DNA from 2 places in the Bacillus cereus group sp. BfR-BA-01316 genome. Region 1 is predicted to be linked to the other one. Evidence: predicted binding sites of a transcription regulator. Region 1 holds the regulator's gene; the other holds the start of a gene.

Region 1 (4,524 bases):
TTGAGAAGATGATAAGATCACCTGCTGCTACCTCTAAAGCAACACGCTCACCATTTTCAAGCACTCGGCCAGTACCTACTGCAATAACTTTACCCTCTTGTGGTTTTTCTTTTGCAGTGTCTGGTAATACAATACCACTTGCTGTTTTTTCTTCTGCTTGAACAAGTTCAATTACAACGCGATCACCTAATGGCTTTAGCATGAACAATAACCTCCTCATTTTGTTATGTAAATTTTATTTATTAGCACTCAAGTCACACGAGTGCTAACACACTTCTAATAATAAATAATCTCAATTTCTTTTGCAAGTAAAAAAATCATAATTTTTTCGCAAATTACTTTATGCACTTTCCTATATAGCATTACTTCTTCTACTACCTTTACTATATGAATCGTTGCTCCCACTTCTTGTATGTTACAATATGAAAGACACCCTAAGTTGTTTTCGCTAAACGTACAACTTTTTCCTGTCTCCTATTTTATTTTCAAATACTTATTTACAAAAAAAATATAATTCAAATGAAAGTTTATATCGTAGGTAGCATATTTACATGTTATCCTACCTTATCTCATACACTAGCGTTAGAAAGGATGGTTAAACCATTTGAAAAAACAATATTGGTGGATTATCGTTACATACATTTTAATGCAGTTATCAGGCATTGCCGGGTTACCGCTTCTCCTGAAAACTGGACTATATGATAATAGGGGATTTACTAGAGAGGAAAAAATTCAGCTTATAACTGGCCATTGGGCAATCATTAGCTTCTTTATTGCATTATGCATTGTACTTTGGTTACTTAGAACAGATATTCGTGACAGGCATTTAGATAAAATGCGCTCTACTGTTCCAGCTACAATTGGATGGATTTTTATCGGGTTCTTCTTAGCATTTTTCTCACAAAGTATCGCTGGTATGATTGAAATGTATTTACTAGGTATTAAACCTGGATCTGAAAATACAGCAAGGCTTATGGACATCGCAAGAACAACACCTTGGTTCCTTATTGTTGTATCTATAATTGGACCTATCTTAGAAGAAATCGTATTTAGAAAAATTTTATTTGGTACACTTTATAAGAAGTTTAACTTCTTTATTGCCGCTATCATTAGTTCCCTTGTATTTGCAGCGATTCATTTTGATTTTACTCACTTGTTGGTATACACTGCTATGGGGCTCGTATTCGCCTTTTTATATGTAAAAACGAAACGTATTATCGTTCCAATTGCAGCTCATGTTGCGATGAATACATTCGTTGCAGTCGCTCAAATTGTAGTAAGCAATGAGCAAATTCAAGAAATGATTAAAGAAGCCGAGAAAATGCAAGGCTTTATCGGAGGATTTTTTGTATGAGAAACTCACCATTGTTCATGGCTGCACTATACTTCCTTCTAGGATGTATCTTTACACGATTCGCCATTACGAACGTGACAGATACAATTTGGAATGTGTGGACAATACTATTTGCAGTTATGGCAACAATTGATTTTAATTTGGCACTTCGCCTTATCTTAGTCAAATTCACAAAGAAAAAACAATAATAAAACGCAGAGGTCGTCTCCTCTGCGTTTTATTGTGGATAATTCTTCAAAAAGTAAACAAGTGTTTGTAACTCTACAGCTAAATCAATATGATGAATTCTTATATTCTCTGACACATTTAATCGTGCTGGCGTGAAATTTAAAATACCATGCACATTCGTTTCTGCCAATCTATCTGCCACAGCTTGCGCTACTGTAGCGGGTACCGTTAATATTGCCACTTGTATATCAGTTGATAAACGTTCTTCTAATTCATCCAAATGATATACAGGAATTCCTCCGATTTCTGTTCCAACTTTCTCTTCACTAACATCAAACGCCATTTCAATTTTTGTATTATTGTTTTTCGTGAAATTATAATGTAAGAAAGCGGTCCCTAAATTACCTACTCCAATAAGTGCTACACGTGTTATATCATCTTGGTCGAGTGTTTCACGGAAAAATGATAATAAATAATTTACGTTATATCCATATCCTTTTTTCCCTAACGCTCCAAAATATGAAAAATCTCTTCGAATAGTTGCGGAATCAACCTTTACCGCTTCACTCAATTCGGCTGATGAAACACGTTGCTTACCAGAAAGAGATAAGTTTTGGATAAATCGATAGTATAGAGGCAATCGTTTGGCAGTGGCCTGTGGAATTTTTTGTTGATCCATATAACCTCTCCTCTCTTCCTATCTTTATTCATATACTTGAATCAAATACAGCAGTTTAGTACTCATGAATTTCCTTGTATAATAAAGAGAAGAAGTATTCTCTCTTTATTTTAAACTATACACTATTTTTAGTATGATTGAGAAATATAAACATGGCAAAGTTAAGAAATTATTTGAGGTGAAAACATTGATATTATTACAAGTGAATGGGCTTTCGAAATTATACGGTGCAGAAACGATTATTGCAAACATAAAATTGGAAGTACAAACAAAAGATCGTATCGCATTAGTCGGACGAAATGGAGCCGGAAAATCTACATTATTAAAAATAATAGCTGGTGAGTTATCTCATGATGGTGGTGAAATTATAAAACCGAAAGATGTCTCAATGGGGTATTTAGCTCAAAATACCGGATTAGAAACGTCTTTAACAATTTGGGATGAAATGTTAACCGTCTTTACACATCTACAGCAGATGGAGACAAAACTTCGAAGGCTAGAGCAAGAGATGGGAAAAGAAGAAAACTTTTCAAATGCGGCTATATACGAGAAATTATTAGCTGATTATGACCAATTACAATTAGATTATAAAGATCAAGGCGGCTATCAGTACGAAGCGGATATACGCTCGATTTTAAGCGGTCTTGGCTTCCCAGTTGAAACGCATCAGACGACAATTTCTACATTAAGTGGTGGACAAAAGACTCGATTAGCTCTTGGGAAATTATTATTAACTAGACCAGACTTACTTATTTTAGACGAACCTACAAACCATTTGGACATTGAGACACTAACATGGCTTGAACAATATTTACAAGGCTATCCTGGCGCGATTTTAATCGTTTCCCATGACCGTTATTTCTTAGATAAACTCGTTACACAAGTATACGAAATTTCTAATAAGGAAAGCCGACGATTTGTTGGTAACTACAGTAAATATTTAGACTTAAAATCAGCTCTATACGAGCAAGAGATGAAGCGTTATGAAAAACAACAAGATGAAATTACTAAACTGGAAGACTTTGTGCAAAAAAATATAGCTCGCGCATCTACGACAAAACGTGCTCAAAGTCGCCGTAAACAATTAGACAGAATGGAAGTATTAACTAGACCATTAGGCGATTCTAAATCAGCTTCCTTCCATTTCGATATTGAAAAACAAAGTGGAAATGATGTTTTACAAGTGAAAGATGCAACTATTGGCTATTATCAGGAACCGATTATTGAACATGTAAACATGCGCTTAACTCGCGGTGACAGTGTTGCCTTAGTTGGGCCGAACGGAATTGGAAAATCTACATTATTAAAATCCATTGTGAATAAGTTACAGCTATTATATGGAAACGTTGCTTTCGGATCAAATGTATCTGTTGGTTATTATGATCAAGAACAAGCCAACTTAACATCTTCGAAGCGAGTTTTAAATGAACTATGGGATGAATATCCCCTGCAACCTGAAAAAGAAATTCGCACTATACTAGGCAACTTTTTATTCACAGGGGATGATGTACTAAAACCAGTATCTTCTCTTAGTGGTGGACAAAAGGCTCGACTAGCTCTTGCAAAACTTATGATGCAAAAATCCAATTTATTAATTCTCGATGAGCCAACAAACCATCTTGATTTAAATAGTAAAGAGATTTTGGAAAATGCTTTAATTGATTACCCAGGTACTCTTCTATTCGTCTCTCATGACCGCTACTTTATTAATCGCGTAACGACAACCGTTGTTGAGTTATCAACAGAAGGTGCACAAGAATATTTAGGTGATTACGATTATTACGTTGAAAAGAAAAATGAAATGATTGAACGTGCGGAACTAGAGCAAGAAGATGAAGTACCTGTTCAAAAAGTGGTGGCACAAGAAAAATTAAATTATCTCGAAGAAAAAGAACGTAAACAGTTAGAGCGTCAACGTACTCGAAAAATTGAAGAACTGGAACAAAATATCGTAGGCTTAGAAGAAGAAATTGCTACATTAGAAGACCAGCTTTGCTTACCAGAAATATATGCAGATTATGAAAAGGCTAGTGAAATTACAACTAAAAAACAAACACTGCAAGAACAGCTTGAAGCTTGTATGGCAGAATGGGAAGAACTGCATATATAAGAGAATTTAAAAGAGGAGGATATCTCATAAGTCGGGCTTTTTGACGAGATGACCTCCTTTTTATTTTCTGTTTTGGAATCAATACCATAGTAAATGAAATTATATAAACGATTCGACAAGAAATATCGATTTACCGACAAGGATTGACACTAGTAGCATCTTGTATAATAAAAGGAGGATGTTTCAAAATGTTTTTTGGACATCTCCTTGTTT
Region 2 (4,524 bases), on a different contig from region 1:
ATCGTACTACTTGCACCATTCGTATCTATGTTATGGTTAAAACTTTCTAAAACAAAACGCGGTGATTTAAAAGTGCCAACAAAAATGGCATTTGGTATGATTTTACTAGGTATAGGTTATCTTGTTTTAACATTAGCAGTTCTAAAAACTGGAAGTAATGAAGCTGATATAACTGTAAAAGCAAACTTATTATTCATCGTTATCACTTATCTCTTCCATACAATTGGTGAGTTATTCTTATCACCAATCGGTCTATCAATGGTAAGTGCAATTGCTCCTGTAAAATTAGCATCATTATTAATGGGTGTATGGTTAGCTGGTACGGGTATGGCTAACTGGTTAGCAGGTAAACTTGCTTCCTTTACACAATCATTAGGCTATCTTGAAGTATTTGCAAGTATCGGTATTATCGTTATCGTCCTAGGAGTTGTACTTCTTCTCTGCTCTAAAAAAGTTGCAAGTATGATGGAATAACACAAAAAAGACGCTTCTAAAATTAGAAGCGTCTTTTCTATTACATCTCTTCTAAAGCCGTCACGTCCACGTGAACGCTCTCTCCTGGATTGGATACGTCATACACTTGAGCACTACCCTTCTGCTCATCACAGCTCTCAATCCATACGGGGACTCCCTCATATGTAACATCAATTCTACTTGAAGAAGATAATATCTGTTTCACACGTTTTACATCCATTATATTATTCCTCCTTTGGCTTACAACACTCCTTTCTATCTTTTCATATCCCTTCAGAATATATTCCGTCAATTTAGCATTTCAACCGATAGTTTGTTTCTTTCTCACACGCTAATATATACGCTCTCAAATCTTCCTATTATTACATCTTTTCCAAATAAAAAAAGACGTATATTTTACACGTCTTCTTTCCATAATATTCAAAAATTAAGAAAATAATGTTTTTACTACTTCACTTACTTTATCGTTATGAATTTGATAGTACACTTCTAACCCGCGTCTCTCAAAGCGTACTACTTTATTTTGTTTTAATTTCGTTAAATGCTGCGAAACAGTTGATTGCGGAATTTCTAATACCTCTTGTAATTGTGTTACATTACATGTTCCACGCTGCATTAGTTCCATTACTAAACGTAGACGTAGCGGATGAGCTAATGCTCTTAACATCTGTACGTCTTCTTCTGAAATACGACAGTCAAATTGGTTTTGGTTCATAAAATTCCCCTCATTTTCATTTTTTATTTTCTTTTTATTTATTTATATATCTGTTCTTATATTTCCTGTTACGACATAACTTTATCAACCTATAATGCTGAGAAAATTTTCCGACTTTTATCAGCACACAGTTCAAGAAAAAATCCCACCTGATTTTGAATATTATACTATATGATACAATAAAAAAGCAAAACAAAGGGATAGCAATACTTTGCTTACAAACGTTGTTTTATCAGGCTTTTTGTTATATTTTCACCTTACTGAAATGTACAGTAATGATATTGTAAAATATCGTCTATAATTGATAACCTATCGTAAAGTAATTTGACCATATTTAACCACTTTGTTACGATAAAAAGGAAATTTAAGTAAGGAGGATGATTTAATATTAAAAAATGGTTTATTATTGCGTTAATTAGCATTGCGGTTGGCTGGACTATTATCGATCACTTCCTATTAGACAACAAAGAAGATATAGCTTCAAAATCAAACACCCCCATTGGAACTGAAGTTGGCAATGTTGCCCGCAATTTCCTTCTGGAAACAACCACCGGTCAAGAAGTTCGCCTTACAGACTATAAAGGAAAAAAAGTAATATTAAATTTTTGGGCAAGCTGGTGTGGTCCATGCAAAATAGAAATACCTGATATGGAAAAGTTTTATCATGATACTAAAGATATGGGGATTGAAATTGTCGCTGTAAATGCGACAGCTACTGAAAAAGACCCGAACAATGTAAAACAATTTCTTGAAGAAAACAAATACACCTTCCCCGTCCTATTAGATCAGAAAGGACAGGCAAGTGCCGCATATCAAATCATCAGCATTCCAACATCTTTTGTCATCGATACAAACGGTGTCATTCAATATAAGCATGTGGGACCAATGACATATGAAAAAATGAAAGAATATGTAAATAATTTATAGAAGCGTATTCAAATCAATTTGATTACGCTTTTTGTCTACTTTATGAACAAAATGTTACTTTTAACACTATTATGGAATAATTATACTTTTTCACGTTGACAATAGTGTTGAAGGAGAATATACTAAGCATGTAAGTCGATTGTGAATAGTTTCACAAATAATGTGATTTTCTTCACATACAATAGATAGGAGTTGTCATTATTATGAGTACTTGGACACAAATTTATGACCCATTAAACAATATTTGGTTATCTGCACTAATCGCAGCACTTCCAATCTTCTGTTTCATCATTTGTTTAATGGGACTCAAAATGAAAAGTTACATCGCTGGGCTTTATAGTGTGATTGTCGCTATTATTCTTGCTATATTTGTTTATAAAATGCCCGCAACTGTAGCTGTAGCATCTGCCGGATTCGGTATTTTATCTGGATTTTATCCAATTTGTACTATCGTTATTGCAGCGATTTTCCTTTACAAATTAACTGTTAAAACAGAGCAATTCAACATAATTCGCGATAGTATTTCAAGCATTACAAATGATCAACGTTTACAAGTATTATTAATTGCTTATTCTTTCGGTGCTTTCTTAGAAGGCGCAGCTGGTCTAGGGGTTCCAGTTGCTATTACAGCTGCATTACTTGTAGGTATGGGCTTTAATCCATTAAAAGCAGCAGGTATTTGTTTAGTAGCTAACATCGCTGGTGGTGCTATGGGTGCTATGGGTATCCCAGTTACAGTACCAGCACAATTAACTGGACTCGACGCATTAACTATAGGTCGTCAAACTGTTCTTATTTTACCATTCATTAGCATTATTTTACCTTTCTTACTTGTTTCAATGGTCGATGGAATTAAAGGTATTAAAGAAACTTGGCAAGGTATTCTTGTAAGTGGTGTTTCTTTCGCAATTACTCAGTTCCTTGTAACTTACTTCTTAGGTGCAGAACTTACTAATATTTTCGCAGCCGTTGTAAGTATGGTCTCTCTTGCATTATTCTTACGTGTTTGGCAGCCAAAATCTTCTGCTAAAGAAGAAAAACAAGAAGAAAAAGAATCTCATACATTCAATCAAATTTTATATGCTTGGTCTCCATTCGTATTCTTAACTGCATTCGTAACAATCTTTAATTTAAAACCGATTAAAGCTTTATTTGCTCCAGATGGTCCATTAGCAAACTTAGTATTTAACATTCAGTTCCCTGGTCTTCATAATATGGTTATGAAAACTGCACCAATTACAAAAGCTGATACACCTTTCGCAGCGATTTTCAAATTTGATGTATTCTCTTCTACAACTACTGCGATTGTATTAGCAATTATCGTTTCACTTATCGTTTACCGCGTAAATGGTAAAATGATTAAAGAACTAATGATTGAAACAATTAAAGAACTAAAAGCTCCAGTATATACAATTTGTAGCGTTATCGCTTTAGCTTACGTAGAGAACTATTCTGGTATGTCATCTACACTTGGACTTGCATTCTCTTCTACTGGTAATGCATTCCCAGTTCTTTCTCCAATCTTAGGATGGATTGGCGTATTCATTACAGGATCAGTAGTATCAAGTGGTTCATTATTCGCACCGCTTCAAGCAGTAACTGCAGATCAATTAAACATCGTTCCTTCTACACTCGTTGCGTTAAACGTAGTAGGTGGTACAATGGCGAAAATGGTTTCACCACAATCTGTAGCAGTTGCTTGTGCAGCAGTTGGACTAGTTGGTCAAGAATCTGCCTTATTTAAAACAGCAATGAAATACAGTTTAATCTTCTTAGCTGTTATTAGCTTACTTCAATTAAACGCTGTATTTAATATCTTCTAAAAAAAAGCACCGATCCAAATGGATCGGTGCTTTTTACATTACATTTTTTTACCCCGCTATTTGTGGGCAGTAAGACTCCCACCTCAAAATTCGGCGAATGTAAGGGAGTCGGGCTGCCCGTAAAAGCCCGATTGGTGAAGGCTAATAATCAGTGGGGGATGGCCCCCACTGATTAAAGTTTCACTTCATTCTTTAATAAAGAAGCTCCAGCAATTTCAGGATGCGTCATTTCGTATGGATCCAAAATAATATCAAGCTCTTCTGCTGTAAGTACACCATGTTCTAAACATAGCTCCCTAACAGATTTTCCTGTCGCAATTGCTTCACGTGCAATACGAGAAGCTGCTTCATAACCAATATGAGGATTCACTGCTGTAATAACTCCAACACTTTTTTCAACATATTGCTTAAGCAACTCTTCATTCGCTGTAATTCCTTTAATACAATATTCACGGAATACACGGAATCCATTGTTCATAATACTGATGGATTGAATTAAATTAAATACTAATACCGGCTCCATTACATTTAACTCTAATTGTCCAGCTTCTGACGCTAAGCAAATTGTATGATCATTTCCAATTA

What was found. Region 1 encodes Rex, which represses fermentation and respiration genes when NADH is low (regulators of the CRP and FNR family bind a similar motif). Its sites were predicted from a motif close to TTGTGAAATATTTCACAA; they were not measured.
Region 2: the regulator Rex is predicted to act here: its motif matches at 2,256-2,273, upstream of MR071_RS16795 (lactate permease LctP family transporter).

The regions. Positions count from the first base shown of each region.
Region 1 is NZ_JAKUGX010000051.1:8,082-12,605, forward strand. Features, by position in the region: gene groES (co-chaperone GroES) at 1-202, opposite strand, end outside; gene MR071_RS24105 (CPBP family intramembrane glutamic endopeptidase) at 605-1,354, shown strand; gene MR071_RS24110 (YdiK family protein) at 1,351-1,542, shown strand; gene MR071_RS24115 (redox-sensing transcriptional repressor Rex) at 1,572-2,201, opposite strand; gene MR071_RS24120 (ABC-F family ATP-binding cassette domain-containing protein) at 2,389-4,311, shown strand.
Region 2 is NZ_JAKUGX010000022.1:63,601-68,124, reverse strand. Features, by position in the region: gene MR071_RS16815 (peptide MFS transporter) at 1-474, shown strand, start outside; gene MR071_RS16810 (acid-soluble spore protein H) at 515-694, opposite strand; gene MR071_RS16805 (ArsR/SmtB family transcription factor) at 902-1,189, opposite strand; gene MR071_RS16800 (redoxin domain-containing protein) at 1,577-2,116, shown strand; gene MR071_RS16795 (lactate permease LctP family transporter) at 2,320-3,939, shown strand; gene aspA (aspartate ammonia-lyase) at 4,112-4,524, opposite strand, start outside.